DNA from 2 places in the Kitasatospora acidiphila genome. Region 2 is predicted to be linked to the other one. Evidence: riboswitches for the same ligand, from Rfam matches in the RefSeq annotation. Region 2 holds a riboswitch; the other holds the start of a gene.

Region 1 (10,962 bases), 4.2 Mb from region 2:
ACGATGAGGTACTGCGGGTCCACCTGGTAGTAGTTGATCGCGTCGTTCATCATCCCGCCCCAGGAGGCCTGCGGCGGCTGGATGCCGACTCCGAGGAAGCTCAGGCCGGCCTCGAAGAGGATGTTGGTCGGGATCAGCAGGGTCGAGTAGACCAGGATCGGACCGACCAGGTTCGGCAGCAGCTCCTTGAACAGGATGAACGGGCCCCGCGCGCCCAGCGATCGGGCCGCGAAGACGAACTCCCGCTCGCGCAGCGAGAGCGTCTGCCCGCGCACGATCCGGCCCATGTAGGGCCAGTTGAAGAAGCCGATCACGAAGATCAGCACGCTGATGTGGAGCGGCAGGCCGTGCATTCCGAAGGCGCCGCCCTGCAGCGAGGCCGAGATCGAGATGGCGAACAGCAGCAGCGGGAAAGCCAGGAAGGTGTCCATCACCCGGCTGATCGCGGTGTCCACCCAGCCGCCGTAGTAGCCGGCGATCACGCCGAGCACGGTGCCGATGGTGTTGGACAGCAGCGTGGCGCCGAAGGCGACCAGCAGTGAGACCCAGGAGCCCTCGATGATCCGGGAGAGCAGGTCGCGCCCGAGCCCGGGGTCGATGCCCAGCAGGTGACTGCCGCTCATGCCGCCGAAGTTGCCGTTCGGCAGGCCGCCGAGGTCGGCGTTCAGCAGGTCGGGGTTCTGGGCGTTCGGGTCCAGACCGAAGGCCGATTCGATCGGCTTGGCCAGCACCGCGAGCAGGATCAGCAGGATGACCACGATCCCGCCGGCCATGGCCGCCTTGTCGCGCTTGAAGCGCAGCCAGGCGATCCGGCCGAGCGAGCGGCCCTCGATGCGGGTCTGCGGCGCGTCGGCGATCGGCGCCCCCGGGTCCGGCGGAATGGCGGCGGTGGTGTCGGTGGTTGTGCTCATCAGCAGTTGGCGTCCCCTCGCCGACGGTCGTCGGCCCAAGGCAGCCCGAAATCGGGCATGGCGGTGTCAGGTCCTGGTCAGAGCCTGCTTGCCATACGTTCGGGCTGCTCGGCTGGTGCGGTGCGCAGAACTCTTCACGTTCTCGCCAGTTCGGCGCCAGCCCCCATTGGTGAAGGATGCCCAACTGTGATCTACCGATTATCGAGATCCCTAAACCCGCCATGCGCACACCAGCTATGACCGCCTGGTCCAGCAGGCCACTGGATACGGTAGTTGACAGCTCGTCAGAAAGCGTGGAGGACGACATGGCTCTACCCGGGCCGTTATCGACGACCCGGGCACCGGATACTCAGATTCCGCTCAAGTCCCACATGAGCGTTCGCTATGCGAACAGGGGTGTCCGCTCAGCGGCCGGGCCAGGGCTGCTGCGGCCACGGGCTCGGCGTCGGATAGCCGTAGCCGGTCGGCATCGGATACGGCGGCACGGCCGGCGGCGGGGTCGCCTCGCGGTGGTAGAACGGCCGGGCGTTGGCCCGCATCCAGAGCGCCACCGGGTCGTAGTCGTCGCTCAGCGCCACCGTGGAGACCGCCAACCCCTGCGGGGCCTGCGAGATGGCCCGCTGCATCAGCGCCCGCACCGCCTCCACGGCCGGCGGCGAGTTGTCGTACAGCTCCAGCCCGATCGCCAGGTAGGGCTCCCCCAGCACCGGCCGCACCCAGGCCCGGCGCAGCGCCCGCACCGGACGCACGGAGGGCGCCTGGTGCTGCAGCAGCCCGAAGAACGCCTCGGTGCCCGGCACCTGGGGCTCACTCAGCCGCAGCGGCCCGGCGGGCAACCGGTCCAGCCCGGCCGCGATCCGGCGCAGATCGGCCCACGGCACCCCGACCCCGCCGCCGGGCGTGTGCGGGTTGAGCCACAGGCCCCAGCGGGTCCGGTAGAGGGTGGCGGCGATCTCCTTGCCGCTGATCACCTCGTGCGCCCGGCTCCAACCGCTGGCGGTCAGCTGCTCGGGCGAGGTGACGGCCGGCGCGTAGCCGTGGCCGCCGATGTCCATGTTCCCGTACTGGGCGTCCGGGCTGCCCGGGCTGCCGTGCCACAGCAGCATCCACACCCGGCCCGCCGACAGCTCGCGCAGCAGCTGCTCATAGGCCTCGAACCGGTCCGGGGCGACCTCTTTGAGGGCCCGCTCCAGGGTGCCCGGGTCGGTACCCGGGACCGAGGCCGGGCTCCACGGCCCTGATCCGCCCGTCGCTCCCGTCGTCACCGCACGCGCCCTTCTCTCGACTCGCCCATCGCCGGATCAACCCCGCTGGTAGAACGGGCGCACCTGGGTCAGCATCCAGTCCACCACCGGGTCCGCCGCCAGGTCCAGCAGCACGATGTGCACTCCCCCGGGGAGCGGGGCCACGCCCAGCGCCCGGCCCAGCGCCGCGTTCGCCCCGGCCGGGTCGGCGGGGTGGGACGGATCCAGCTGCACGCCCACGAACAGCACCGTCGGCTCGCCCTCCACCGAGGCCAGCGCCCGACGGGCCGTCAGTACTCCTGGCAGCGCGGCCAGCTCGGCGCAGACGGCGGTCAGGAACGCCACCGGCTCCTCGTGCGGCTCCGGCTCGCGCAGCGCCACCCGGGCGCCGTCGCCGACCGGCGCGTCCGGCGACCCGGCGACCGCGTCCCAGCGCTGCTCGCGCGGCCCGCGCCGCAGCTCGCCGACGCCCTCGGGCGGCACCGGGATGCCGACGGGGGCGTCGGGGTTGACGGCGATGCCGAGCCCGAGCGGCAGCCCGCGGGCGAACTCCCAGGCCGGGGCGACCGCGCAGGACATTCCCGGCGCGTGCCGGACGAACTGCTCCTCGGAGGAGAAGACCGGTACATAACGGGCGCCGGCCAGCTCGATGGTCGGCAGGTCGAGTGCCTGACCGGATGGATCTGCGCCGACCGGCAGCGGGATCCACACGTGACTGCGCGCCAGCACCTCGATCACCCGGGGCGTCGCGCCCGGGTCCCCGATCGCCGCACTGAGCACCTGCTCCAGCTCGTTCGCCGGCCACCCTCCGCCGGTCGGCGGCTGCCCCGGCTCGGCCCACGCGGGCGCGGGCACGGCAAACCCCTGAGTCTCCACCGGAGCAGACTACTAGGCGGCGGCCGGCCCACTGGCCACTACGCACCAGGCGGCGGCCGGCCGACTGGCCACTGTCCCGCCGTCGGCACCGCCCCCACTCCCGCTGAGCGAACGGGCATGCCATGATGTGCGCGATAAACAGAACTTCATACTGGCCGTTCGAACCCGCGCGGGAGAGTCCGGAGGTGCCGCAGGGCACGGACCGGCGCCGAAGGAGCAAGTCCTCCCCGGAATCTCTCAGGCACCCGATACCGCGTGGGCGAGGCGAATCTGGAAAGCGGAACACGGCCGTGCCGTGCGCCCACCCACGGTGCAAGCCGCGCCATGCTGGTCGCGGTGAAGCTCTCAGGTTGTGACGACAGACGGGGAGACTCCACCGTCCCTCCTTGCCCACCATCGGGCGAGAAGGGCCCATCTGCCTGTTACAGACCGGAGTCCCGCCATGTCCCCGCGCCTGACCGCGCTCGACGCCCTGCACCGCGCCCTCGGGGCGACCATGACCGACTTCGCCGGCTGGGACATGCCGCTGCGCTACGGCAGCGAGCGCGAGGAGCACCTCGCCGTCCGCACCAAGGCCGGCCTCTTCGACCTCTCGCACATGGGCGAGATCACCGTCTTGGGCCCGCAGGCCGGCGAGCTGCTGGACCACGCGCTGGTCGGCTTCATCTCCGCGCTCGGCGTGCTGCGCGCCCGCTACACCATGATCTGCCGCGAGGACGGCGGCATCCTGGACGACCTGATCGTCTACCGCACCGCCGAGAACGAGTACATGGTGGTCGCCAACGCCTCCAACGCCCAGGTGGTGCTGGACGCGCTGACCGAGCGCGCGGCCGGCTTCGACGCCGTGGTGCGCGACGACCGCGACGCCTACGCGCTGCTCGCCGTCCAGGGCCCGGAGGCGAACGCGATCCTCTCCTCGGTCACCGACGCCGACCTGCCGGGGCTGAAGTACTACGCGCTGCTGCCCGCCACCGTCGCGGAGAAGCAGGTGTGGCTGGCCCGCACCGGCTACACCGGCGAGGACGGCTTCGAGATCTTCTGCGCCCCCGCCGACGCCGAGCACCTGTGGCACGCGCTCACCGAGGCCGGCGCCCCGCACGGCCTGGTCCCGGCCGGCCTGTCCTGCCGCGACACGCTGCGCCTGGAGGCCGGCATGCCGCTCTACGGGCACGAGCTGGACACCTCGCTGACCCCGTTCGACGCCGGCCTCGGCCGCGTGGTCCGGTTCGACAAGACCACCAACGGCGGCGACTTCGTCGGCCGCAAGGCCCTGGAGGCGGCCGCCGCCCAGGCCGAGGTGAACCCGCCGCGCAAGCTGGTCGGCCTGGTCTCCGAGGGCAAGCGGGTGCCGCGCGCCGAGTACTCGGTGGTCGACGCCGAGGGCACCGTGATCGGCCGGATCACCTCCGGCTCGCCCTCCCCGACGCTGGGCAAGCCGATCGCCATCGCCTACCTGGACGCCGCCTTCGCGGCTCCCGGCACCGCCGTCGCCGTGGACGTGCGCGGCAAGCACGAGCCGGTCGAGGTCGTCGCGCTGCCGTTCTACAAGCGCGCCCGCTGATCCCGTCCCCCACACCGTCCGCCGGACCGCGGTCCACTGAGCGGACCGCTTCCGCACACCCGCTTCCCGCTAATGGAGAATGAGCTCATGAGCAACCCGCAGAACCTGCAGTACAGCAAGGAGCACGAGTGGCTGACCGAGGCCGACGCTGACGGCGTGTCGACCGTGGGCATCACCGAGCACGCCGCCGGCGCGCTGGGCGACATCGTCTACGTGGACCTGCCGTCCGTGGGCGACACCGTGACCGCCGGCGAGACCTGTGGCGAGCTCGAGTCGACCAAGTCGGTCAGCGACCTGTACTCGCCGGCCACCGGCGAGGTCGTCGCGGTCAACCAGGACGTCATAGACGAGCCGGCCCTGGTCAACTCGGCCGCCTTCGCCGGTGGCTGGCTGTTCAAGCTCAAGGTCACCGACACCGACGACCTGCTGAGCGCCGACGAGTACACCGCGTTCACCGCGGGCTGACTCATCTGAAAGGGCGGCCGCAGCGCGGCGGCCGCCCTCCGTCCCACCCGTCGCCCACCGCCACCCTTCCAGCGAGGCGCTGCGCGCGACACCCCCTCAGCACCAGAGCCCCACGGGAAGACGCCACCATGACGGTTCTCAACCAGTCCCTCCACGCTCTCGACCCGGAGATCGCCGCCGCGGTCGACGCCGAGCTGCACCGCCAGCAGTCCACCCTGGAAATGATCGCCTCCGAGAACTTCGCCCCGGTGGCGGTCATGGAGGCCCAGGGGTCGGTGCTGACCAACAAGTACGCCGAGGGCTACCCCGGCAAGCGCTACTACGGCGGCTGCGAGCACGTCGACGTGGTCGAGCAGATCGCCATCGACCGGATCAAGGCGCTGTTCGGCGCCGAGGCCGCCAACGTCCAGCCGCACTCCGGCGCGCAGGCCAACGCCGCCGCGATGTTCGCGCTGATCCAGCCGGGCGACACCATCCTGGGCCTCAACCTGGCCCACGGCGGTCACCTGACCCACGGCATGAAGATCAACTTCTCCGGCAAGCTCTACAACGTGGTGGCCTACCACGTGGACGAGAAGACCAGCCTGGTCGACATGGAGGAGGTGGAGCGCCTCGCCAAGGAGCACCAGCCCAAGCTGATCATCGCCGGCTGGTCCGCCTACCCGCGCCAGCTCGACTTCGCCGAGTTCCGCCGGATCGCCGACGAGGTCGGCGCCCTGCTGATGGTCGACATGGCGCACTTCGCCGGCCTGGTCGCGGCCGGCCTGCACCCGTCCCCGGTGCCCTACGCGGACGTGGTCACCACCACCACCCACAAGACCCTGGGCGGCCCGCGCGGCGGTGTGATCCTCTCCAAGGCCGCGCTGGCCAAGAAGATCAACTCCGCGGTCTTCCCCGGCCAGCAGGGCGGCCCGCTGGAGCACGTGATCGCCGGCAAGGCGGTGGCCTTCAAGGTCGCGGCCTCCGAGGAGTTCAAGGAGCGCCAGGAGCGCACCCTGGAGGGCGCCAAGATCCTGGCCGCCCGCCTGCTCCAGGACGACGCCACGGCGGCCGGTGTCTCGGTGCTCTCCGGCGGCACCGACGTCCACCTGGTCCTGGTCGACCTGCGCAACAGCGAGCTCAACGGCCAGGACGCCGAGGACCGCCTGCACGAGGTCGGCATCACGGTCAACCGCAACGCGGTGCCGAACGACCCGCGCCCGCCGATGGTCACCTCCGGCCTGCGGATCGGCACCCCGGCGCTGGCCACCCGCGGCTTCCAGGCCGAGGACTTCACCGAGGTCGCCGACATCATCGCCGAGACCCTGCTCCCTGGCTTCGACGAGGCCAAGATCGCGGCGCTGCGCACCCGGGTGACCGCGCTGGCCGAGAAGTACCCGCTCTACCCGGAGCTCTAGGCACCACCCACCGTGGCCGACGTCACTCCCGTCGGTCCGGTCCGTTCCCCCGGGGCACCGCGCACACTGGAACGTGAGCCGGTGCCCCGCACCATGCAGTCCCCCGCTTTCCTTCCGGTCCACGAGACCAGACAAGGACGTCCCCCGTGGCCATCAGCGTCTTCGACCTCTTCTCCATCGGTATCGGCCCCTCCAGTTCGCACACCGTCGGCCCGATGCGGGCCGCCCGGATGTTCGCCCGCCGGCTGCGCTCCGAGGACCTGCTGGACCAGGTCGCCTCGGTCAAGGCCGAGCTGTTCGGTTCGCTCGGCGCCACCGGCCACGGCCACGGCACCCCCAAGGCGGTGCTGCTCGGCCTGGAGGGCAAGTCCCCGCGCACCGTGGACGTCGCCAAGGCCGACCTCGACGTGGAGCGGATCAAGGAGACCAAGCGGATCGCGCTGCTCGGTGTCCACCTGATCGACTTCGACCCCGACCTCCAGGTGGTGCTGCACCGCCGCAAGTCGCTGCCGTACCACGCCAACGGCATGACCCTGGTGGCCCACGACGCGGCCGGCGCCGAGCTGCTCACCAAGACCTACTACTCGGTCGGCGGCGGCTTCGTGGTGGACGAGGACGCGATCGGCGCCGACCGGGTGGTCCCGGACGACACCCAGCTGCGCTACCCGTTCCGCACCGGCGAGGAGCTGCTCCGGCTGACCCGGGAGACCGGCCTGTCGATCTCCGGCCTGATGCTGGAGAACGAGAAGGCCTGGCGCTCCGAGGAGGAGATCCGGGCCGGCCTGCTGGAGATCTGGTCGGTGATGAAGGAGTGCGTGTCGGCCGGCATGTCCCGCGAGGGCATCCTGCCGGGCGGCCTCAAGGTGCGCCGCCGCGCCGCCGCCGGGGCCCGGGCGCTGCGCGCGGAGGGCATCGGCCCGGCCAACGCGATGGAGTGGGTGACCCTCTACGCGATGGCGGTCAACGAGGAGAACGCCTCCGGCCAGCGGGTGGTGACCGCGCCCACCAACGGCGCGGCCGGCATCATCCCGGCCGTCCTGCACTACTACCAGAACTTCGTACCGGGCGCCGATGACGAGGGCATCGTCCGGTTCCTGCTGGCGGCCGGTGCGATCGGCATGCTCTTCAAGGAGAACGCCTCCATCTCCGGCGCCGAGGTGGGCTGCCAGGGCGAGGTCGGCTCGGCCTGCTCGATGGCGGCCGGCGGCCTGGCCGAGGTGCTCGGCGGCTCCCCCGAGCAGGTGGAGAACGCCGCCGAGATCGGCATCGAGCACAACCTCGGCCTCACCTGCGACCCGGTCGGCGGCCTGGTCCAGATCCCCTGCATCGAGCGCAACGGCATGGCCTCGGTCAAGGCCGTCACCGCCGCCCGGATGGCACTGCGCGGCGACGGCCGGCACCACGTCTCCCTCGACAAGGCGATCAAGACCATGAAGGAGACCGGCGCCGACATGAAGGTCAAGTACAAGGAGACCAGCCGCGGCGGCCTGGCGGTCAACGTCATCGAGTGCTGATCACTCATCGGGGGCCCGTGCCGTGGTGACGGCGCGGGCCCCTGGCGCGTTCTCAGGCCCGTTCGCGGACCTTGAGTTCGAACCAGACGCCCTTGCCGCGCGGCAGCAGGTCGGCGCCCCAGCGGTCGGCCAGGGCGTCCACCACGGTGAGGCCGCGGCCGTACTCGGTCAGGCTGGGCTCGGCGACGATCAGGCAGGGCAGCGCCCGCGAGGAGTCGCGGACCTCCACCTTCAGCCAGCCGGGCCGACGCTGGAGTTTCAGGCCGATGGTCCGCCCGCCGGTGTGCCGCACGGCATTGGCCACCAGCTCGGCGGTGAGTAACTCGCCGATCTCCAGCAGCTGGTGCAGGCCCCAGGACTGCAGCACCGAGAGCACCAGCCGCCGGGCCAGCGGCGCCGACTCGCCCCGGGCCGGCAGCCGCACCTCCTCGGCGCCCGCCGGGTCGCGCAGCCGGGGCAGCACGGCCCGCTCCAACTCCCATGCGGAGAGCCGCTCCAGGGCGGCCAGCGAGGACCGCTCGGGTACCGGTGGGGCGTCAGCCGTCAGACTGAGCCCGAGATGTGATGACTGATCGACTTCGCCCCATCCCGCCATGCCCACCATCATCGCGGTTCGCACCCGCCCGCGTACGGACAATGACCAAAGGATCACTATTCAGTTGGCATATGACTGGAACAAGCCGGGCGGCCTACCAAGCGCTCCAGTCCATGTTCCAGCCGCTCAGGCCGTTGTCCGGGGCAACCTGGGCGCCCTTGGAGTTGACGACCTTCACGACATCTCCAACCAGCGAGGAGTCGTAGAACTTCGCGGCGGGGGTGTTCGGGCCGCCCTGGTTGCCGGGGTCGTCCTCCAGGCCGATGCAGCCGTGGCTGACGTTCTCCGAGCCGAAGGTGTCGTGCGAGGACCAGTTGTTGCCGTGCACGTAGGTGCCGGAGTCGGTCAGCCGCGCCGAGTGCGGCACCTGCAGGTCGTACTCGCCGGGCTTGAGGCCGGGCACCGAGGCGGAGGTCATGTGGGCGGTGCCCTCCTTGGCCTCGATCACCATGGTGCCGTTGTAGGTGGGGTGCTCGTCGGAGCCGGAACTGATCGGGATGCTCTGGTCGGGCTGGCCGTCGGTCTGCACGGTCATGGTGTGCTTGGCGGCGTCCACCGTGGAGACCTGGGAGCGGCCGATGGTGAACGACTCGTCGCGGTCGGAGTTGCCGTAGACGCCCGGCGAGACCTCGACGTTCTTCAGCCGGAAGTGGACCTTGACGGTGGTGCCGGGCTTCCAGAAGGTCTGCGGGCGCAGGTCCAGGCGCTGGTTGCCCATCCAGTGGCCCTTCACCTGCTGGCCGTCGGAGGCCTCGAAGGTGATCCCGGCCTCGGCCGCCTTCTGGTTCTTGATCGGCATGCCGAAGTCGACCGAGACGATCATGCCGACGCCGTAGGTGGACCCGGTGACCACGTTGTCCTGGCTGCGCGAGATCTTCGACGGGGTGAGCGTGGTGAACGAGCTGGACGCCGTGGTGGCGACGCCCTTGTCGTCGGTGGCCGAGGCCTTCACCTGGTAGGTGTCGGAGACCGAGAGCGCGGTGGCCGGCACCCAGTCGGTGCCGTCCGCGGAGATGCTGCCCTGGACCGCGGCGCCGCTCTTGTCGGTCACCGTCACCTGGGTCAGCTTGCCATTGGCAACCCCGACCTTGAGGGCGGTCGGCGCGGCGTCCTGGGTGCCGTCCTTGGGCTCGAGGTCCAGCACCGCGCTGGACGCGGTCGGCGACGGCGAGCTCGCCGCACCGCCCTTGCCGCCGCCCGGCGGAACGGGTGCCGGGGTGCCGCCGCCCTTGGGGCTGCTACTGCCGCAAGCAGTGGCCAGCAGCAGCGTGCCGCCGACCGCCAGTGCCGCGCCCACGCGTATCGAACGCATTCCACTACTCCCCATCACTCGATCCCCGGCTTCTACACGCAGCCCCGCTGCCGCCCGGTTCCCGCGCGAACCCTGGCCTCGGCTGTGACACCAGACAGAATGCCCCGCGGCCCGTACATGTGAACGAGGTGGCACGGGCCGCGGGTTGCGCCATGCGCCGGACTACCAGCTGCTCCACGGCATCGTCCAGCCGCTCAGGCCGTTGCTGCCGCTCACCGTCCTGCCCTTGGAGTTCTTGATGATCACCACGTCGCCGATCAGCGACGAGTTGTAGAACTTGCCGGCCACCGAGTTGTCGTCGCCGCCCTTGCCGTCCTGCAGGCCGACGCAGCCGTGGCTGGCGTTGGAGACGCCGAAGGCGTTGCCCCAGTAGTTGCCGTGCACATAGGTGCCGGAGTCGGTCAGCCGCATCGCGTGCGGCACGTCCGGCACGTCGTACTCGGCGCCGACCACGTTGGAGACGGTGGCCGAGTTCATCCTGGTGACCCGGTCCTTCTCCTCGATCGTCATGGTGCCGTTCCAGGACGGGTTCTGGTCGTTGCCCGCGGTGATCGGGATGGTCTGCACCACCTGGCCGTCCCGGCTGACGGTCATCTTGTCACTGGAGGCGTCGACGGTGGAGATCTGCGAGCGGCCGACCGTGAACGCCTCGTCGCTGTTCTTGGGGCCGTAGACGCCCGTGGCCACCTCGGTGCCGGCCAGCCGGAAGTGGATCTTCACATTGGTGCCGGACTTCCAGTACTGCTCGGGCCGGAAGTCCAGCCGGCGGGAACTGAACCAGTGGCCCTTCACCTGGGTGCCGTCCGAGGCCTCGAAGGTGATGCCCTTGAGGACGTCGTCCTTGTGGCTGACGGCCTTGCTGAAGTTCACCGAGACGATCATCCCGACGCCGTACGTGGTGCCGGTGGTGACGTTGTCGTTCACCGCGACGGTCTTGGCGGGGGTGAGCGTGGTGAAGCTGCTGTCCAGCGCGGACTGCAGGCCGGCCGCGTCCACCGCCTGGGCGTTCACCTTGTAGAGCATGCCGACCGCCAGCGGACCGGACGGCGTCCAGGAGGAGCCGTCCGCCGCGATCGCGCCCGCCACC
Region 2 (10,962 bases):
GGTCAAGCACGGCACGGTGGTGGTGGCGGCAGCCGAGGTGGTGAGGTCGGCGGAGGGGCACACCTTCGCGCACTTCGCGGCCGGCCCCTACCCGGACTCCACGGTCCGGGCACTGGCCGAGGCCTGGCAGCTGGTCCAGCAGCGGCGCACGGCCTACCAGCCCCGGCTGCTCTCGATGCCCGACCACTACGCGACTGCCCTGTGGCTGCACGCGACGGACGCCGATCCGGCCGGCGACCTGCTGCTGCCGCTGGCCCCCGCGCCGCTCGGCATCACCGCGCACCGGGCCTACCCGGCCGGTGAGCTGCTCACCCTGCTGGGCCGCCCGACACCGCGGGTCACCGCAGTGGCCTGAGCAGTGTCCGTAGCAGTCGCCTGAGCAGTCGACTGAGAAGTGGCCTGAGCGTGGCCCGACACCCTCCGAACTGACCATCAACGGGCCACCCGACCGAGTCATGGTCGGGTGGCCCGTTTGCACGCGCACCACGGTCGGACCCATCTGAATGGGTGATCTCTGGACTGTAGTTGTGGCGCAAGTCACCGAAAGGGCTGCGCAATGGGGTCTGGGCGCGGACACTGGAGACAGCGTGGCAGGACCACCTGTCCTACCCACAGAAGCGCTGGTTCACACCTGCGTTCCGCTGCGGGGGGCGTGAAGCGTGAGTAGTGAAACGAGGTACCACGATGTGCCAGCACCGACCTGAGTGCCCGTCGGCCGATTCTCCTGACCGTGAGGCGGCGGTTCCCGTCGCCCGCCACCCCGAGCAGGGCTGGAGCCTGCTCTGCAACGGAGTCCTGCTCTTCGAGGACACCGGCGAGCTGCTGCCGGACGGCCGGGTGATCGCGCCGCGCCGAACGCTGCTGGTCGCCGCCTGACAGCCACGAGCGGATCCCGGGCGGAGCACTCGGGACATGACTCCGAATATGGCTCCGGATATGGCGAAGTGCCCTGCGGCAGCCACCGCAGGGCACTTCGTCATCGGGCGCTGAGCCCTCCGAGCGCTACTCAGACGCCGTACTCGTCGAGCGGCGGGCAGGAGCAGACCAGGTTGCGGTCACCGTAGGCGCCGTCGATCCGGCCCACCGGCGGCCAGTACTTGTCCGCCGGGTTGACGCCCGCCGGGAAGACCGCCTCCTGACGCGAGTAGCCGTGCTTCCAGTCGCCGGCCAGGTTGGCGGCGGTGTGCGGAGCGTTGCGCAGCGGGTTGTCGTCCGCGGCCCACTCACCGGAGCCGACCTTGTCGATCTCCGCGCGGATCTCGATCATCGCCTCGCAGAAGCGGTCGATCTCGTGCAGGTCCTCCGACTCGGTGGGCTCGATCATCAGCGTGCCGGCCACCGGGAAGGACATGGTCGGGGCGTGGAAGCCGTAGTCGATCAGGCGCTTGGCGATGTCGTCCACGGTCACCCCCGTCTCCTTGGTGAGCGGGCGCAGGTCGATGATGCACTCGTGCGCCACCAGGCCGCCCGGGCCGGTGTAGAGCACCGGGAAGTGCGGGGCCAGCCGCTTGGCGATGTAGTTGGCGTTCAGCACGGCCACCTGGGTGGCGCGCTTGAGGCCCTCGCCGCCCATCAGCCGGACGTACGCCCAGGAGATCGGCAGGATCGCCGCCGAGCCCCAGGGCGCGGCCGAGATCGGGCCGACACCGGTGGCCGGGCCGGCCTCCGACTGCAGCGGGTGGTTGGGCAGGTACGGCGCCAGGTGGGCGCGCACCGCGACCGGGCCGACGCCCGGGCCGCCACCGCCGTGCGGGATGCAGAAGGTCTTGTGCAGGTTCAGGTGCGACACGTCGGCGCCGAACTTGCCCGGCTTGGCCAGGCCGACCAGCGCGTTGAGGTTGGCGCCGTCGACGTAGACCTGGCCGCCGGCCTCGTGCACCAGGCCGCAGATCTCGGTGATCTGGGTCTCGTACACGCCGTGGGTGGACGGGTAGGTGACCATCAGCACGGCGAGCTGGTCGCGGTGCTGGGTGATCTTGGCCTTGAGGTCCTCGACGTCCACGTCACCGTCGGCCATGGTCTTCACCACGACGACGCGCATGCCGGCCATCACCGCGGAGGCGGCGTTGGTGCCGTGCGCCGAGGACGGGATCAGGCAGACGTCGCGCTGGGTGTCGCCGTTGGCCAGGTGGTAGGCGCGCACCGCGAGCAGACCGGCGAACTCGCCCTGCGAGCCGGCGTTCGGCTGGATCGAGACGGCGTCGTAGCCGGTGACCTCGACCAGCTGCTGCTCCAGCTCGCGGATCAGGGTCAGGTAGCCCTGGGCCTGGTCGATCGGCGCGAACGGGTGCAGCTGGCCGAACTCCGGCCAGGTGACCGCCTCCATCTCGGTGGTGGCGTTGAGCTTCATGGTGCACGAGCCCAGCGGGATCATGCCGCGGTCCAGCGCGTAGTCCCGGTCCGAGAGGCGGCGCAGGTAGCGCAGCATCGCGGTCTCCGAGCGGTGGCTGTGGAAGACCGGGTGGGTCAGGTACTCGTCGGAGCGCAGCAGCCCGGCCGGCAGCGTGTCGGCGGCCTCGGCCACCTCGGCGCCGACCACCCCGAAGGCGGCCCAGACGATCTCCAGGTGCTCGCGGGTGGTGGTCTCGTCGCAGGAGATCGAGACGGTGTCCGCGTCGGCCTGGTGGAGGTTGACGCCCTCGGCGCGGGCGGCGGCGACCACCTCGACGGCCCGGCCCGGCACCTTGGCGGTGACGGTGTCGAAGAACGCGCCGTGGGCGAGCTCGACGCCGCCGGCCCGCAGGCCCTCGGCCAGCGCGGCGGCGTAGCGGTGGGTGCGGCGGGCGATGTCGGCCAGGCCGTCCGGACCGTGGTAGACCGCGTACATCGAGGCCATCACGGCGAGCAGCACCTGGGCGGTGCAGATGTTGCTGGTGGCCTTCTCGCGGCGGATGTGCTGCTCGCGGGTCTGCAGCGCCAGCCGGTAGGCGCGGTGGCCGTCGGCGTCCACCGAGACGCCGACCAGGCGGCCGGGCAGCGAGCGCGCGTACTCGGCGCGGACCGAGAGGTAGCCGGCGTGCGGGCCGCCGAAGCCCATCGGCACACCGAAGCGCTGCGAGGTGCCGCAGGCTATGTCCGCACCCAGCTCGCCGGGCGACTTGAGCAGGGTCAGCGCCAGCAGGTCGGCGGCGACGGCGACGATCGCGCCGAGGCCGTGCGCCTGCTCGATCACCGGGGTGAGGTCGCGCACCGCGCCGGAGGCACCCGGGTACTGGAGCAGCACGCCGAAGACGCCGCGCTCGGCGATCTCGGCCGGGATGCCGGCGGACAGGTCGGCGACGACCACCTCGACACCGGTCGGCACCGCGCGGGTCCGGATCACCGCGAGGGTCTGCGGCAGGGTGTCCACGTCGACCAGGAAGACGCCGCCCTTGACCTTGGTGACGCGGCGGGCCAGCGCCATCGCCTCGGCCGCCGCGGTGCCCTCGTCGAGCAGCGAGGAGCCGGAGGTGGGCAGACCGGTCAGGTCGGAGACCAGGGTCTGGAAGTTGAGCAGCGCCTCCAGGCGGCCCTGCGAGATCTCGGGCTGGTACGGGGTGTAGGCGGTGTACCAGGCCGGGTTCTCCATGACGTTGCGCAGGATCACCGGCGGGGTGAAGGTGCCGTAGTACCCGAGCCCGATCATCGAGGTGAGCACCTGGTTGTGCCCGGCCAGCTCACGCAGCTCGGCCAGCACCTGGGCCTCGGTGCGGCCGGCGGGCAGGTCGAGCGCGGTGATGCTGCGGATCGCCTCGGGGACGGCCGCGGTGGAGAGTTCGGCCAGCGAGCCGAAGCCCACCTGGGCGAGCATCTTCTCCTGGGCGGCGGCGTCAGGGCCGATGTGGCGCGACTGGAACGGGCTGGCCGCCTCAAGGTCGGCGAGCGTCGCGTTCTGGGAGCGACCGGCGGTCGGCTGGTCAGTCATGGTGGTCGAGGCCTCCTGGTCACGGACCGGCGGGGGCACGCAGCCACGACCCTCGCCGCCTGGGGGAACGGTGCGGCCGTGGCGGACGAGCCCGACAGGCCTCCCCCTCTGTCATCGGGACCTGAGAGCTTCGCCCGCACGGGGCTTACGCCCCGTCGGCTTGCACCGTCGGTGAGGGTGGTCGCCTCCGGTTCCCTCACCGGCGGCCCTGCCCTGCTTTCCAGAGTGACCTATTCCACACGGTACGGATGCCTGAGAGATTCCGGGGAGGGTTTGCTCCTTCGGCGCTCCGGACTATTCGAAATCGCTGGGAAATCGAAGGCCGGAGACTCTCCCGTGCGGGTTCGGCGGTCGTGTTCAGGGTACCAGCGGCGGTCATTGCCAACACCGCTCAGGTGATCGATCGCACTCCCCCACCTGGGCGATCACCGGCTCGGACGGCCGCATCCGGCTGGCCGCTGTTCCCTTTGTGGCATTTGGTGTGAATCGACAGCGGTACCACCAGGAGAGGAACAGCGTGCAGACCGATATCGATCCCCGAGACCTGATCGGGCACAAGGCCGTGGACCGCAACGGCGACAAGATCGGCACCGTGGACGAGGTCTACCTCGACGACGCGACCGGCGAGCCCGAGTGGGCGGCCGTGCGCACCGGGATCTTCGGCCGGGACGCCTTCGTGCCCCTGACCACGAGCGAGTTCTCCGGCCAGGAGCTGCGGGTGCCCTATGACAAGTCGCTGATCAAGGAGTCGCCGGACTTCGGCGTCGGCCAGCACCTCTCCCCGGCCCAGGAGCTGCAGCTCTACCGCTACTACGGGCTGGACGCCCCCACCGGTGACCGCACCGCCGCACCCGCTCCGCCCGCCCAGGGCACCGCCCGCGGCCGGGCGGACGACATGGACTTCGGTGTGACCGCACCCGCGGCCCCCGCCACCGGCCGCCCGATGGCCACCGCACCCACCGCACCCACCGCACCCACCGCCCGGTCGGCCGTCGGCCGGGAGGGGCCGGTCGAGCCGACCATCGGCCTGGACAAGCCGGTGGAGCCGGCCCCCGGCCCGGTCGAGCCGACCCCGGAGCAGGCGCGCACCGCTGGCAGCGCGGCCACCACCCACCCGCCCCGCCCGATCGAGCTGACCCTGCGCGAGGAGCGCCTGGAGATCACCAACGAGTGGCACGTGCTCGGCACCGCCCGGATGCGCAAGTACGTGGTGACCGAGCCGGTGGAGCGCCGGGTGCAGGTGACCAGGGAGCGGGTCCGGGTGGAGCGGGTACCGGTGAGCAGCGCCGAGCAGTCCGCGCTGTCGGCGCAGGACATCGCCGAGGCCGTCGAGGAGGTGACGCTCCGCGAGGAGCGCCCGGTGGTGCGCAAGTACCTGGCACCGATGGAGCGGGTGCGGCTGGTGGTGGAGCGGGTCACCGAGGAGCAGGTGATCAAGGACGAGCTGCGCCGGGAGCGGGTGGAGATCCACGACAGCACCGGCTCGGCGGCGCCGGTCGACACCCATCACTGAGCCCAGCCGGGCTGCCGCGGCCCCGACCCGAGTGCGGGCCGGGGCCGCGGCATGCCGCACCAGGGAAGCTTCAGCGGTAGATATTTGACAAACTGAAGCACTTCTCGGATCGTTACTTCAGTCGATTAACTGTCGCGTGTCTGAAGCAGTCCTCTGGCTGCCCCGGCACCCGAGTGAAGGAGCCATCCGTGAGTGAGGCCGCCCAGCCCGCCGCCACGGCCGTGAAACCGAGCAGTGCCCGGGTGCTGCCCGCTCTGGTGCTGGCGATGCTGGCCTACAGCGTGATCCAGACGGCCGTGGTGCCGATCCTGCCGTCGCTGGCCAAGGAGCTGAACGTCTCCGGCTCCAACATCACCTGGCTGATGACGGCCAACCTGCTCTCCGCCGCCGTGCTCACCCCGCTGCTCGGCCGCTTCGGCGACCTGCGCGGCCGCAAGCCGATGCTGCTGATCTCGCTGGCCGGCCTGGTGCTCGGCTCCGGCCTGGCGGTGGCCACCCACTCCTTCTCGATGCTGGTGGTCGCCCGCGTGCTGCAGGGCGCCGGCGGTGGCGTGCTGCCGCTGGCGATCAGCATCGTCCGTGACGAGCTGCCGCGCGAGAAGGTCACCGGCGGTGTCGCCGCGATCAGCGCCTCGATGGGTGTCGGCTCCGGCCTCGGCCTGGTCGCCACCGGTCTGCTGCTGGAGCACTGGGACTACAAGTCGATCTTCTGGATGGGCCTGATCGCCGGTCTGATCGCGGTGCTGCTGGTGATGGTGCGGGTGCCCAAGGACCCGGTGGTCGACCGCGCCGGCGGCGCCGACCCGCTGGGCGCGCTCACCCTGGCCGGCTGGCTCTCCGCGCTGCTGATCGCGGTCAGCCGCGGCAACGAGTGGGGCTGGACCTCCACCAAGACCCTGGGCCTGTTCGCCGTCGCCGCCGTGGTCGCGCTGATCTGGGGCATCGTCGAGGTCAAGGTCGCGCACCCGCTGGTGGACATGAAGATGATGGCCCGTCCGGCCGTCGCCTTCACCAACGTGGCCGGCCTGCTGATCGGCTTCGGGATGTACGGCTCGTTCCTGGTGATCAGCAACTTCACCCAGACCCCGGCCAAGCTGGCGCACTACGGCTTCACCGCCACCGTGCTGCACGCGGGTGTGCTGCTGCTGCCCTCCGCGCTCGGCTCGATGGTGGCAGCCCCGGTCGGAGCCATGCTGATCGCCCGCCGCGGTCCGCGCCTGCCGCTGGTGCTCGGCGGCGTCTTCGGTGCCGTCTCGATGGCCTACCTGGCGCTGCGCCACGGCACCGAGGGTGACATCTACTTCGCCGCCGGCCTCTTCGGTCTCGGCGTCGGCATGGCGTACGCGGCGATGCCCGCCTACATCAACGGTGCCGTGCCGGCCGAGCAGAGCGGCATCGCCAACGGCATGAACGCGGTGCTGCGCACCGTCGGTGGTGCCATCGGCACCGCGGTGATGGGCGCCATCCTGACCGGGGACTCCATCAAGTTCCCGCCGCAGATCGCCAAGATGATCCCGATGCAGATCCCGACCCTGGACGCCTACAAGCACGCCTTCTGGGTCGCCGCCGCGCTCTGCCTGATCGCCGCCGTGGTGCCGTTCGCGATCCGCACCGCCCGGCCGAGCCAGCCGGTGGCCGACGCTCCGGTTGCTCCGGCCAAGCAGCCCACCAAGACCGGCGCCTGACGAGGTTGCCGTAGCCGGGGCCGCCCAGGGATCGGCCGCCCCGGCACCCGTGAGCCCCCATCCGGCATCCCGGATGGGGGCTCACGGCTGTTCGGACGGTCCGCGCGGGCGCAGCGGCAGCGGCTCGGCGGGAGTCAGCGCCGGATCCTCGATCCGGAAGGTGCGGACCCGACCTGGCGGTGAGTCGGGAGTCTCGAAGCGCACCGTCACCCGGCCCACCCCGCTGCCCTGCACCCAGCCGCGCCCGTGCTCCGCGTGCACCACGTCCTGCCCCGGCAGCCAGACCTGCTCGCGGAACGGCTGCACGGCCGCGGCCGTCGGCGGGGCCTCGGCGTCGGACTCGTCCGACTCGTCACCGCCCTCCCCCTCCTGTTCGGCGAGCTCGGCGGCGGCCTGGGCGAACAGGTCCTCCTGGGTGTACTCGGCGAGCTGGGAGACGCCCACCCCGAGCAGCCGGATGCCGCCGGCCAGGCTCACCTGCTCGGCCAGCCGGCGGGCGGTGTCCGCGATCACCCGGGCGTCGTCGGTCGGCCCGGGCAGCGTCTCGGACCGGGTCAGGGTGGAGAAGTCGAACCGCCGCACCTTGATCACCACGGTGCGCCCGGACCGCCCGGCCGCCTTCAGCCGGCGCACGCAGCGGGCCGCCAGCCGGTCCAGCTCGAAGAGCACCTGGTCGCGCTCCATCAGGTCGACCTCGTAAGTGTCCTCCACCGAAACCGACTTGGCGTCCCGGTCCGGCACCACCGCGCGGCCGTCCAGCCCCCGGGCCATCAGCGCGACGCCACTTCCGTGCGCCCGGCCGAGCAGCCGGACCAGCTCCTCCTCCGACTGGTCGGCCACCTCGGCAACGGTCAGCAGCCCGGCCCGGCGCAGCGCCTGCTCGGTCGCCGGGCCAACTCCCGGCAGCGCCCGCACCGACAACGGCCCGAGCACCGCGCGTTCCTGACCCGGCGTCACCAGCACCAGCCCGTTGGGCTTGGCCTGCTCGGAGCCGATCTTGGCCATCAGCTTGGAGGAGGCCGCGCCGACCGAGGCGGTCAGCCCGGTGGCCCGCTCGATGTCGGCCCGCAGGTCCTCGGCGATCGCCCGGATCAGCTCGACACCCTCGGCCAGGGTCGCCTCGGCCAGCACCGGACCGTACGGCCCGGCCGCCAGGTCGACATAGGCCTCGTCCACGCTCAGCTGCTCGACCAGCGGCGACAGCTCCCGCAGCATCGCCATCACCAGCTCGCTGATCTCCCGGTAGGCGACGAACCGGGGCCAGAGGTAGGCGGCGTTGGGGCAGAGCCGGCGGGCCACCGCCGTGGCCATCGCCGACCGGACCCCGAAGACCCGCGCCTCATAGGAGCAGGTGGAGACCACGCCGCGCTGGCCGAGCCCGCCGACGATCACCGGCTTGCCGCGCAGGCTCGGCTTGGCCGCCTGCTCCACCGAGGCGAAGAAGGCGTCCATGTCGAGGTGCAGGATGCTCGGCAGGGGGCGCACACCATTGATGATCGCGCACGGGTACGACAACCGGGCTCAGCGGCGGCCCGAGGAATCCGCCAGGGCTCGGGTCACACCGGGGTCGGACGGCCCGAGCAGCGCCGGGTCGGGCGTGAAGACCGCGCTGAACAGCGCCTTCCCGGCTCCCGGCAGCTCCCGCACCGACCCGGCGTACCAGGTCAGGTCGTGCGGCTCCGGCGCCCCGACCGCATAGGAGTCGATCCCGGCCGCCCGGCAGAGCGCCAGCGCCCGGCGCACGTGGTAGTCCGTGCTGACCAGGACCGCGTGGTCCACCCCGAAGATCCGCCGCGCCCGGGTGCAGGAGTCCCAGGTGTTGAAGCCGGCGTAGTCGCGCACCACCTTGACGGCCGGCACCCCGTGGTCCACCAGGTACTGGTACATCGCGCCCGGCTCGTTGTAGTCGGGGTGGCTGTTGTCGCCGGTCACCAGGATCGCCTGCACCTTGTGCGCGCGGTACAGGTCCAGGGCGGCGTCCAGCCGGGCCGCGAGATAGGGCGAGGGCTCCTCGCCGACCACCTGGGCGCCGAAAACCACGGCCACCGGCTCGGCCGGCACGTCGGCGACGGTGCGGATCCGCGAGCTCTGGGTGAGGAACTCCCAGCCGCTGGGCACCAGCGCCAGCAGGCAGGCGAGCACCATCACCTGGAACGCCCGCCGCTGCCGTCGCCGCCCGCGCAGCACCCCGGATACCCGCATGATCCCCCTTCGGCCGGACCGCCGTGATCCGTCGTCAGGAGCGGACGACCGCCGACGTCCGAGTGGTTCCCGCGGGCCGCGGAAGTGAGCGGCCGTCAGACCGCGCGGTTGCGGCGGCGGGCCAGCTCGTCGCCCGGGTCCTGCCCGAGCAGGGTCTCACCGGTGTCGGTGCGCTCGGCGTGCAACCGCCCGAGGGTCACCTCCAGCTCCTGCCAGACCGCGCCGACCGCGATCCCGAAGACGCCCTGGCCGCCCTTCAGCAGATCGACCACCTGCTGCGGGGAGGTGCACTCGTAGACCGTGGCGCCGTCGCACATCAGGGTCAGCCCCGCCAGCTCGCCGAGCTCGGTGGACTGCAGGTGGCTCACGGCCACCCGGATGTTCTGCAGCGAGACGCCGGCGTCCAGCAGCCGCTTGACGATCTTCAGCACCAGGACGTCGCGGAAGCTGTAGAGCCGCTGCGCGCCGGCCGGATAGGCGGTGCGGACACTCGGCTCCAGCAGGCCGGTGCGGGCCCAGTAGTCCAGCTGGCGGTAGGTGATGCCGGCAGCCGCGCAGGCGGTCGGGCCGCGGTAGCCGAGCAGGTCGGAGGAGGGGCCGATCCGCTCGATCGCGGGCTGCCCGGCCTGGACCGCCGGAAAGCGGCCGACCCGGGGCAGCTCGGCCACCGTCTCGGCGGCCTGCGTGGGGAACGGCCTGCCGCCCAGGCCCCGGCGCTCCCGGGGCAGATGGAGGGCGCACGGGCCCGTCACGGCCGCCTCATCGCCGCTGCTGCTCATGCCAACCTCCGTCCATCGGTGCTCCGGTGCCGGGATCGGGGCACGCCCCGGCTGCCATCCATGACGGTAGGCAGTGGTCCGAGACGCGTCAACGATCGCCACGCCGGACCGGCGAAGCGTCATCACTCACACGAGTGGTTTCGCGTGCCCCTAGTGTGGGTAGGACCGAACACTTTGGCAAAACAGCTGATCGACTGCGGATCGAACACGACCGGGGTGTGGGCGAAACGACCGATCGGGAGCCCGGGGCCGGACTGGGCCGGACTACTGGGCGTTGCCGCCGAAGTCCTCCGGCGAGACCTGGTCGAGGAACTCGCGGAACTTCTCGACCTCGTCCTCCTGCTCGTCCGGAATCGCGATCCCCGCCTCCGCGAGCACCGCCTCCGCGCCGTAGATCGGCGTGCCGGTGCGCAGCGCCAGGGCTATCGCGTCCGACGGACGGGCACTCACCTCGACCCCGCCGGCGAAGACCAGCTCCGCGTAGAAGACGCCCTCGCGCAGGTCGGTGATCCGCACCTGGGTGAGCTGCTGGCCGAGCGCATCCAACACGTCCTTGAAGAGGTCGTGCGTCAGCGGGCGCACCGGAGTCATGCCCTGCTGGGCGAAGGCGATCGCGGTCGCCTCGCCGGGGCCGATCCAGATCGGCAAGTACCGATCGCCCCCCACTTCGCGCAGCAGGACGATCGGCTGGTTGGAGGGCATCTCCACCCGGACACCCACGACGTCGAGCTCATTCACAAGGCAACCCTATGACCCTGGGGCGAGATAGGAAAGCGCGGCCGGGTCCGGCCGGGGCACTACTGCCCCCTGCCACGGAGTCCGGCCTGCACCATGGTGGCGTGCAGCCGCACCGCCAGGGTGGCCAGCTCGCGGGCGGTG

What was found. A riboswitch is a leader RNA that binds a small molecule or an ion and turns the genes downstream of it on or off. The one in region 2 is predicted to bind glycine.
Region 1: it holds a riboswitch for glycine, as region 2 does, so the genes downstream of both, gcvT (glycine cleavage system aminomethyltransferase GcvT) here and gcvP (aminomethyl-transferring glycine dehydrogenase) in region 2, are expected to answer to the same signal.

What each region holds. Positions count from the first base shown of each region.
Region 1 covers NZ_VIGB01000003.1:3,298,757-3,309,718, forward strand. The annotation lists gene E6W39_RS15535 (ABC transporter permease) at 1-911, opposite strand, end outside; gene E6W39_RS15540 (enhanced serine sensitivity protein SseB C-terminal domain-containing protein) at 1,316-2,176, opposite strand; gene E6W39_RS15545 (enhanced serine sensitivity protein SseB) at 2,213-3,010, opposite strand; glycine riboswitch at 3,192-3,295, shown strand; gene gcvT (glycine cleavage system aminomethyltransferase GcvT) at 3,474-4,592, shown strand; gene gcvH (glycine cleavage system protein GcvH) at 4,680-5,057, shown strand; gene glyA (serine hydroxymethyltransferase) at 5,186-6,454, shown strand; gene E6W39_RS15565 (L-serine ammonia-lyase) at 6,601-7,968, shown strand; gene E6W39_RS15570 (ATP-binding protein) at 8,021-8,575, opposite strand; gene E6W39_RS15575 (L,D-transpeptidase) at 8,658-9,875, opposite strand; gene E6W39_RS15580 (L,D-transpeptidase family protein) at 10,038-10,962, opposite strand, start outside.
Region 2 covers NZ_VIGB01000003.1:7,540,241-7,551,202, reverse strand. The annotation lists gene E6W39_RS35595 (hypothetical protein) at 1-355, shown strand, start outside; gene E6W39_RS35590 (DUF5999 family protein) at 685-876, shown strand; gene gcvP (aminomethyl-transferring glycine dehydrogenase) at 1,007-3,904, opposite strand; glycine riboswitch at 4,006-4,133, opposite strand; glycine riboswitch at 4,135-4,251, opposite strand; gene E6W39_RS35580 (PRC and DUF2382 domain-containing protein) at 4,422-5,417, shown strand; gene E6W39_RS35575 (MFS transporter) at 5,606-7,102, shown strand; gene E6W39_RS35570 (DNA polymerase IV) at 7,184-8,587, opposite strand; gene E6W39_RS35565 (SanA/YdcF family protein) at 8,624-9,304, opposite strand; gene E6W39_RS35560 (MerR family transcriptional regulator) at 9,400-10,083, opposite strand; gene E6W39_RS35555 (bifunctional nuclease family protein) at 10,348-10,821, opposite strand; gene ftsR (transcriptional regulator FtsR) at 10,881-10,962, opposite strand, start outside.